Regions from separate parts of the Bradyrhizobium sp. Arg237L genome, predicted to be linked through region 3. Evidence: riboswitches for the same ligand, from Rfam matches in the RefSeq annotation. Region 3 holds a riboswitch; each other region holds the start of a gene.

Region 1 (3,203 bases), on a different contig from region 3:
GGTCGCGCGCGACATCGCCGTCGTCGATGCTGCCGCCGCTGTCGAGTTTCAGATGCATTGATCGCCTTTCGAAAGGCTATCCCGCAAGCGCGCGGCGCGCCGCATCGGCGTCGAAGCCCTTCAGGCCGATCACGACCAGATGCTCGGCCTGCTTGGCGTCAGGCCGCGCGAACGCCAGCTCGACACGGCTGCCGACCGCCTGCACCACGATCGGCGCAGGCTTCTCGGAGATCCGTGCATGGCCCTTGACGCGCAGCACCCCCGAGAGACCGAGGACGTCGCTGACCCGCGCGCGCATCGCCTCGACGCTCTCGGCCGCCGCAGGCGTCACGACGATGCTGTCGAAATCGTCGTGATCGTGCTCTTCTTCGCCGTGGTGACCCGCCCGCGCGGCGAGGTCATTCTCGGCATCGGCTTTCATCCCGATGAGCACGTCAGGAGCAAGAGCCCCGTGAGAGCGGACGACGCGGACACCTTGCCTCAACTGTGCGCCAAGCCGGCCTTCGATCCCGGCAAGCACCTCCTGCGACACCAGATCGCTCTTGGAAAGGACCACGAGGTCGGCGCAGGCGAGCTGATCCTCGAACACTTCCTCGATCGGGTCGTCGTGATCGATCTCCTCGTCCGCAGCACGCTGGGCCGCGACCGCCTGTTCGTCGAGCACGACACGTCCCTCGGACAGCGCCAGAGCATCGACGACGGTCACGACGCCGTCGACGGTCGCGCGCGTGCGGACCGCAGGCCACGCGAACGCCTTCAAGAGTGGCTGCGGCAGCGCCAAACCTGACGTCTCGATCACGATCGCATCAAGCGGTTCGTCCCGAGTCAGCAGCTCGTCCATCGTCGGAATGAAATCGTCGGCGACGGTGCAGCAGATGCAGCCGTTGGTCAGCTCGACGATATCGCCGGGCGCACAGGCCTTGGCCGCGCATTCCTCGACAAGACCGCCGTCGAAACCCGCATCTCCGAACTCGTTGACGATGACGGCGATGCGGCGGCCGTCGGCTTGCGTTAGAAGCGAGCGCAACAGCGTCGTCTTTCCGGCCCCGAGGAAGCCAGTAAGCACGGTAACTGGAACACGAGACATATTTCAGGACTCCTTAAGAGGAACGTTTGAGCCACAGCGGAAGGCCGGCCGCGACGAACACGACGTTGGGAACGACCGAGGCGATTACTTGATTGAGACGGCCCTGCGCATCGCGGAATTCGCGGCCGAGCCTGGTTTCAGGCACGATGCCGAGACCGACCTCGTTCGACACCAGGACAACAGGGTTTGCTGCTACGCTAAGAAACCGCGCGAGCCCTTTCGTCTCGACATCGGGGTCACGCCCTGCGAGCATCAGGTTGGAGAGCCAGAGTGTCAGGCAATCGACCAACACCGCGCAGCCGGGCCGCGATACCTGTGTCAAGGCATCAATGAGCGCCAGCGGCTCCTCCACGGTTGTCCAATCCGACCCACGCCGGCCGCGATGATGCGCGATCCTGTCCTGCATCTCTCCGTCGCCTGCGGTCGCCGTTGCCAGATACACGCGTGCAAGGCCGCTTTCGGCAATCATCCGCTCGGCAAAAGCCGATTTGCCCGAACGTGCGCCCCCGAGCACCAGCGTGGTCGAGAGATCAGTCATTTCGGAGCGCTGCCATCCTCGGGCGACCAGCGGGCGGGCGGCAGCCGCGCCACCATTCCCTTGCGCAGGATTTCGGCGCGCTCGCGCCACGGCACCAGGCCGTAGGTCGACTTGCGATAGGAATCGATGAAAGACACGACGGCACTAGCACCCTCGGGCTGGAGATCGCCGAACAGGAAGGTGTAACCGTCCGAGCTCGAAACCGCGACCGTGGTCGGCCGCTTGCACACGCTCAAGCACTGCACGCGCCGGACTTGAACAGCAGCATCACGTTCGCTTGTAGCGACCTGGATCGCGTCGAACATGGCAGGGCCAGCCAGGACGCCCTCTGACGTCTTGCAGGTGACGCATACGCTCACGATGACAGAACCGCCAGGCGCGGTCGCAGGCAAAGCTTCGTCCGGGCGAGTATCAGGGTCTTGCTGATCGACGTCGTTGCGATCCATCACAATGCTCAAGTCAGGGCCATGACGGCCGCGAGCTTTGTTGGATCGCGTTCGACGGTGGAACGACCATCGAACTCATTCCGTCCGGTGCACCCCGCCCGACGAACCTCCAAAGCACAATACGCGATGGCAGGTCTCCTGGCTCGCGGGTCGTCGCCTCTCGCCGCCTTCCCGGTCATCCCAGTGGCTTCGGCTTTGGCTCGCCGCTTACAGTTGCGGGGGCAGCGTCGGCATTGCACCGGCTTCCCTTTTTCACCTTCCCGAAGGAAGGACCATCGCCGCCACGCTAGCTGTCCCCGCGACGGCGGTCAACCGCAGTTGACCTGCCCGTTTCCTTCGGCCACTTAAGGCGCGCGCACGAGGAGCCCATGACCTTCCAAATCCCATCTGACTGGCAAATCCCCGCGATCGCTCCAATCGATCAGACGCTTGCCGCAACGATGCGCGCGCGAATCGACGGCAAAGCCAAGCCGCCGGGATCGCTCGGACGAATCGAAGATTTGGCTGTGCAGCTCGGCACGATCACCCATCCGTCGGCCGCAGCGCTGCAGAACGCCGTCCTGCTCGTGTTCGCTGGTGATCACGGGCTGACGGAAGAAGGCGTTTCGCAATATCCGTCCGCCGTGACGGCCGCGATGGTAAGGACCTATCTCGCAGGTCGCGCCAGCGCCAACGCCTTTGCGGCCGCCTCGGATGTCAGGATCCGCGTCGTGGACGCCGGCGTCGCCAGCGAACTGCCTTCCCATCGCGACCTCCTCGCCATCAAGATTCGGGCCGGCACCGCGAATTCTGCGCGCGAGGCGGCGATGTCGGCCCAGGAAGCGCGCAAGGCGCTCGCGGCCGGCTTTGCCATAGCTTCCGGTGAAATCGATGATGGCGCCGACATCATCGCGCTCGGCGAGATGGGAATAGGTAACACGGCGTCTTCGGCGCTTCTGGTGCATCGGCTGGCGCCCGCTCCGCTGGATGACTGCATCGGCGTCGGCGCCGGCCAGGACGAGCCGGGCATGGCGCGCAAGCGCGCTGCCATCCACAAGGCGGCCAATCGTAGCGATGCCACGGCGCCGTTCGAGGTGCTCAGGGAATTCGGCGGCCTCGAGATCGCCATGATGGCGGGCGCAGCGCTTGGCGC
Region 2 (3,203 bases), on a different contig from region 3:
TGTCGCGCGCGGGTAGCGGCCAGTGCACCATGTGCCCTTGCGGAAGATAGCCGAAGCGTTTGGCCCGTTCGCGCAGCGGCAGCGCGGCGAGCGCCTCGCCACCCACCCTGATGACGCCATCGGAGGGAATGAGGCCGGCGAGCGCGCGCAGCAACGTGGTCTTGCCGGCGCCGTTCGGACCGACCAGCGCAACGAGATGACCTGAGGCGAGTTGCAGCGACACGTCGCTGAGCACGCGGCGGCCGGCGAGCGCTACGTTGAGATGTTCCGCGACAAGCGCCGTCATGCGACGCCTCCGCCGAGCGCGCGGCGCTCACGCATGATGAGATAGAGGAAGAACGGCACGCCGATGATCGAGGTCAGGACGCCGACCTTGATGTCCGAGGTCGACGGGATGATGCGCACCGCGATATCGGCCGCGAGCAACAGCGCCGAGCCGGCGAGCGCGCTCGGCACCAACAGCCGCGCCGGGTCGTGGCCGATCACGGGCCGCATCAGATGCGGCGCGACCAGGCCAATGAAGCCGATGGTGCCGGTGACCGCCACCGCGCCGCCGACGCCGAGCGCAACGCCTGTGATCACGAACAGCCGCAGGCGGCCGACATCGACGCCGAGACTTTGCGCGGTCTCTTCGCCAAGCGTGAGCGCACGGAAGGCGCTGGCCTGCGAGAGCAGGATGGCTGCACCAGCAACGATGAACGGCAGCGCCAGCGCGACATGCTGGAAGCTGCGATCCTCCAGCGAGCCGAGCAGCCAGAACGCGATCTCCAGCACCAGGAACGGATTGCTGGCGAGGTTCATCACCAGCGCCGTCGCAGCGCCCGCAAGGCTCGAAATCGCAAGCCCGGCGAGGATCAGGATCAACAGCCCCGCATTGCGGCCAGCGATCGCGAGCAGCACGAACACCGAGCCGAACGCGGCGATGATGGCGGCGACCGGCAGCGCGTAGGAGCGGACATCGGCCAGCCCGAGCGCGATCACCAGCACCGCGCCGAACGCCGCCGATTGCGGCGCGCCGAACAGCGAGGGCGAGGCTAAGGGATTGCGCAACAGGCCCTGCAGCGCCGCGCCTGACAGACCGAGAATGGCGCCGATCGCGAACGCCAGGATGGTCCGCGGCAGGCGGATCTCGCGCACGATCACCTGCGTTACATCGCTGCCGCCACCGAACAACGCCTCGATCACCGTCAGCGGCGACAGCCGCACCGGACCGGTGCCGAGCGAGATCAGCATCAGCACGGCAACCAACGCAATCATCGCAACGGTCGCCCCCAACCGCCGCCGCGCGGCGAGACCCGCCGCTATCGTGAAATCCTGTGCACTCATCGCGCCCTGCTTCTTGCAGCGAATTCGGTGGCAGACAAGCGACACCGGAACAAAAAAGCGTATTGGGGATGGGGCGCCGCAGTTTCGCCGGGATTGACTCGGGCGTCGCCAAAATCCTAGATGGCTCCGACGGTTCCTATCGGGATCAAAAGGGAATGCGGTACCGGGAAACTTCCCTCAAGCCGCGGCTGCCCCCGCAACTGTATGCGGTGAATCCTTCGTCATATGCCACTGGGCGTCTCGGTCCTGGGAAGGCGACGAAGGGTAACGACCCGCGAGCCAGGAGACCTGCCGTCTTACGTGGTCACACGCGACGATGTCGGTCGGGGAGTACAGACATTTGCTTCACCTGAAGCGCGAAACGCGATGGTGAGCCTCGGATCGCTGTGACGTGCCACTGACGTCATACCGAGGTCTCGCCGATGTTCTCTGCTATCACCGCCACCAAGCAACGCCGGGCGCTCCTGCTCGCGTCGAGCATGCTGGCGCCCGCCTTGTACGTTTCTGCCGCGCTGGCGCAGCAAGCGTCCTCCGAACAATTGCCACCGGTCGAGGTCAGAGCGCCCGGCGACCACAACCGCACCCGTGCCAAGCCCGCTTCCGACGGCACTCCAGGCCCCCGGCGTCCCGCGCCGGGCCAGGTGCCGACCAACGCGCAGCCGGCCGGCGGCGCAGGGTCTAGCGGCACCGCCGCTAGCGGAGCGTCATCCGGTGGTGGCGGCAGCCCGCAATTCGCTGGCATTGTCGGGACGTCCTCGACCGTGATCACCGCCGACGACATCGCGCATTCGCCTTCACACACTTTGCCGGAAATCATCGCGCAGGCGCCGGGCGTGCAGTTGCAATCGCTGTTTGGCGGCGTGAACGGCGCCAAGACCTCGGTCGACCTGCGCGGCTTCGGCGCGTTCGCCACCGCCAACACGCTGTTCCTGCTCAACGGGCGGCGCCTCAACGACATCGACATGGCGCAGGTCGATCTCTCGACCATCCCGCTGGATTCGATCGAGCGCATCGAGATCACCCGCGGCAACAGCGGCGCCGTACTCTACGGCGACAACGCGATCGGCGGCGTGATCAACATCGTCACCAAGACCGGCATCGGCGGCCCGCCGGTCTCGATCCGGGGCGAAGCCGGGTACGGCTCCTTCAACCAGCGCATGGCCGCGATCTCGACCGCGATGAATTCCGGGCCATGGTCGGCGTCGTTCTACGGCAACGGCATCAAGTCCGACGGCTACCGCGTGAACAATGCGCTCGACCAGCGCAACGGCGTCGGCAATCTCAACTACACGACGCCGGACCTGAAAGCATTCCTGACGGTGACCGGCGACGACCAGAAGCTGGGCTTTCCGGGCGGCCGAATCGTCGACCCATCCGCCGGCATCAACCAACTCGTCACCGACCGCAGGGGCGCCGCCACGCCGTTCGACTACGGCAACCAGCAGGGCGCGAGCGCGACGGCCGGCTTCACCAAGACGCTCCTGAACGGCGTCGACCTGATCGTCGATGGCGGCTACCGCCAGAGGGATACGCAAAGCGCTTTCTTCGGCACCTCGCCATTGATCAGCGCGGCGTCGACCTACAATGACGCCGCGCTGCAGACCTGGTCGATCACGCCGCGGCTGAGCATCAACAATTCGATCTTCGGGATTCCGTCGTCGATCCTGACCGGCATCGACTATTACGACGCGACGTTCCACCAGCAGCGCGGCGCGTTCCGGGGCGTGCCGCCGATCCATACCTACGACCTGTCGCAGCAGTCGCTCGCCGGCTATTGGATGCACACGGTCGGCCTCTTGCCCACGACCGATTTCTCCTATGGCGCGCGGGTGCAGAACACCTGGCTCAACGCGCGCGACCGCTACGATCCGAACGCG
Region 3 (3,203 bases):
AACTCGGAGTAGCACATATGGGTGTGGATCTGGGTTTCGTCCTGCACGCCGGAGGCGCAGATGCGGAAACTGTCGACCGCCCAATCGAGATAGGTCTTCCATTCCGACCTGCGCAGCGGCAGGCCTTCCCGCAGCGCTGCCTCGTCGATCTGGATCATGCCGGCGCCGGCCGCTTCGAGATCGTGCACCTCATCCCGAATAGCGAGCGCGATTTGCCGGCACACTTCGCTGCGCGGCAGGTCGTCGCGGACAAACGACCAGTTCAGGATGGTCACGGGGCCGGTCAACATCGCCTTCACCGGCTTTGTCGTCAGCGACTGCGCGAATTGCCACCATTCGACCGTCATCGGCTGCGGTCGCGAGACGTCGCCGTAGAGGATCGGCGGCCGGACGCAACGCGAGCCGTAGGACTGCACCCAGCCGAGTTCGGTGAAGGCGAAGCCGGAAAGCTGCTCGCCAAAATACTGCACCATGTCGTTGCGCTCGAACTCGCCATGGACCAGGACGTCGAGCCCGATGCTCTCCTGCCAACGGATGGCGCGCGCGGTCTGATGCTGCAGATAGGTCTTGTACGCGGTATCGCTGAGTGCGCCCTTGGCATGCGCGGCGCGTGCGTTCCTGACATCGGTCGTCTGCGGGAAGGAGCCGATGGTCGTGGTCGGGAAGCGCGGCAGGTTGAACCGCTCGCGCTGCACCTCGACGCGCTCGGCGAACCGGCTGGCACGATGGCGCGTGCCGTCATCGATGGCGGCGAGACGCTGGGCAACCTTCGCATCGTGAATCCGCGGCGAGATCTTGCGCGCGGCCGCGGCGGCATCGGATGCTCGGATCGCTTCGGACGCATGGGCCCGGCCACTTCCAAGAGCTGCGCCGAGGGCGGCAAGTTCTTCGAGCTTCTGCGCCGAGAATGAGAGCCAGGTCTTCACCTCGGGATCGAGCTTCGTCTCCAGCGCGAGATCGATTGGCACATGAAGCAGCGAGCACGATGGCGCGATCTGGACGCGTTCCTTGCCGAGCTTTGCGACAACGAGCTTGAGCTGATCGAGGATCCGGCTCAGATCCGCGCGCCAGACATTCCGGCCGTCGATCACGCCGAGCGACAGCACGCGCTGCTTCGGAACATCCATGAGATCGCCGAGCTGTTCAGGCGCGCGCACGAGATCGAGATGCAGGCCGGCGACCGGAAGGTCAAACGCGACCGCACGATTGCCGCCGAGCCCGCCGAAGTAGGTCGCCAGCATGATCCTGATGTCCGGCACTGCTTTGGCGATTCCGGAATAGGCGCGCCGTAGGGCTTGCTGAGCGGCGGCGTCCAGATCAGTTGCGAGACAGGGCTCGTCGATCTGCACCCATTCCGCGCCGCGGGCAGCGAGCTCGCGCAACACTTCGATGTAGACCGGCAAGAGCCGGTCGAGCAGCGACAGCGTGTCGAAATGCGCGTCCTTGGACTTGGCCAGTTTCAGGAACGTGACCGGGCCGATCAGCACGGGGCGCGTCTGATAACCCAGTGCCTTCGCCTCCTCATACTCTTCGATCGGCTTGCGCGAGGCGAGCGCAAAATACTGGTTCTTGCGAAGCTCCGGCACTATGTAATGATAGTTGGTGTCGAACCATTTCGTCATTTCGAGCGCCGCCACGCCGTGCGTGTGATGGCCATGTCCGCAGGCCTCGTCATGCGCGTCGGCCTTGGTGCCGCGTGCCATCGCGAAATAGGTCGCAAGCGGCACTGCGCCGCCGGTCCAGCCATAGGTTTCCGGGATCGCGCCGACCATCGCGCAGGTGTCGAGCACCTGATCGTAGAACGAAAAATCGTTCGACGGGATCACGGTGATACCGAGCTTCTTCTGCCGCGCCCAATTGGTCGCACGGAGCCCGATGCCGGTTTCGATCAGCGTCTTTTCGTCCGATGCGCCGGACCAAAAGCGTTCCAGCGCGAATTTCAGTTCACGGCGCGGACCGATCCGCGGCGTTCCGAGAGATGCAACAGCAAGTGAAGTGGAAGACATTGGCTTAACCCCATGAGTTGGGGGCAAAGGCCGTAGTGACACGTCTGGATTCCCTGCGCGAGGTGTGCACGGAATCGCAACCGCACCACCGGGACACCCCGCCCGAGGACGTGTATGTTGTCGAGGCAGGTCTCCTGGCTCGCGGGTCGTTGCTGCGGTCCGGCCTTCCCGAAGCTTTGCAGGCTTCAGTGGCAATTGTGGACCGCGGCTCGCCGCTTACAGTTGCGGGGGCAGCTCCGGCTTCACACCGGCTTCCCTCTTAGCTCCGGAAAAAAGATCTCTCCGAAGAACCACGACGCGTTCACTTACCGGCAAGATCGCGCGAACGTCAACTCGGATGACATCACGTGCGCGTGGCGCCGGTTGTTCACAGCATCGACGGCATGGGCCGAAATTTCTGCGCTTCGCCCATACGTCCCATTGACACCATTCCCCAAATCGCACCAGATGTAGCTGTCACGGTCCATCATGACGCAAGGAATGGTGGCTAAGAGGGAAGCCAGTGATCGCGCATTTATCGCGAGAATCCGGCGCTGCCCCCGCAACTGTAAGCAGTGAGTTGCTCCCGACTTTAGACGTCACTGATGCGGCATCGCATTGGGAAGACGGGGAGTAACGCCGACCTGCGAGCCAGGAGACCTGCCGCGACAGCAAAAGAACGTCCACGGGCGGGGTGTCCCGGCGGTCGCTTGCAGGCTCATGTCGGTGCGCCGCCGGCATCATCACGCAGCGTCGCCTCCGGCATCCGGCCCCAACAAACATCACGGGGTCTGCAAGATGTCACTCTCTCTCGATCGCGAAGCAGCAGTCGCGCCTCTCATCCACCTGCGCCCCGAAGCGATCGCGGCGCCGGAAGCGCGGCTGCCGATGCAGGTGATCCGCCGCAACGGCACGGTGTCGCAATTCGATGCCGGCAAGATCTCGGTGGCAATGACCAAGGCCTTCCTCGCGGTCGAGGGTCATACGGCGGCAGCGTCGCGCCGCGTGCACGAGGCGGTCGAGGAATTGACCGCGGAAGTCGTCGGCGCGCTGTCGCGCCGGATGAGCGAGGGCCGCACCTTTCATATCGAAGACATCCAGGACCAGGTCGAATTGGCGCTGATGCGCAGCGGCCATCACAAGGTGGCGCGGGCCTACGTGCTTTATCGCGAGGAGCGGGCGCGGCAGCGCGCCGAGCAGCAGGCCGCGAAATCTGTG

Evidence for each region. A riboswitch is a leader RNA that binds a small molecule or an ion and turns the genes downstream of it on or off. The one in region 3 is predicted to bind cobalamin.
Region 1: another riboswitch for cobalamin. It lies ahead of OZ411_RS20205 (DUF1636 domain-containing protein); the one in region 3 lies ahead of metE (5-methyltetrahydropteroyltriglutamate--homocysteine S-methyltransferase).
Region 2: another riboswitch for cobalamin. It lies ahead of OZ411_RS41225 (TonB-dependent receptor); the one in region 3 lies ahead of metE (5-methyltetrahydropteroyltriglutamate--homocysteine S-methyltransferase).

The regions. Positions count from the first base shown of each region.
Region 1 covers NZ_JAQMIL010000031.1:70,057-73,259, forward strand. The annotation lists gene cobN (cobaltochelatase subunit CobN) at 1-58, opposite strand, end outside; gene cobW (cobalamin biosynthesis protein CobW) at 77-1,087, opposite strand; gene cobU (bifunctional adenosylcobinamide kinase/adenosylcobinamide-phosphate guanylyltransferase) at 1,101-1,625, opposite strand; gene OZ411_RS20205 (DUF1636 domain-containing protein) at 1,622-2,071, opposite strand; cobalamin riboswitch at 2,182-2,363, opposite strand; gene cobT (nicotinate-nucleotide--dimethylbenzimidazole phosphoribosyltransferase) at 2,440-3,203, shown strand, end outside.
Region 2 covers NZ_JAQMIL010000124.1:6,674-9,876, reverse strand. The annotation lists gene OZ411_RS41235 (ABC transporter ATP-binding protein) at 1-286, opposite strand, end outside; gene OZ411_RS41230 (iron ABC transporter permease) at 283-1,326, opposite strand; cobalamin riboswitch at 1,440-1,637, shown strand; gene OZ411_RS41225 (TonB-dependent receptor) at 1,749-3,203, shown strand, end outside.
Region 3 covers NZ_JAQMIL010000066.1:843-4,045, forward strand. The annotation lists gene metE (5-methyltetrahydropteroyltriglutamate--homocysteine S-methyltransferase) at 1-2,006, opposite strand, end outside; cobalamin riboswitch at 2,113-2,316, opposite strand; cobalamin riboswitch at 2,449-2,668, shown strand; gene OZ411_RS31740 (ribonucleoside-diphosphate reductase subunit alpha) at 2,784-3,203, shown strand, end outside.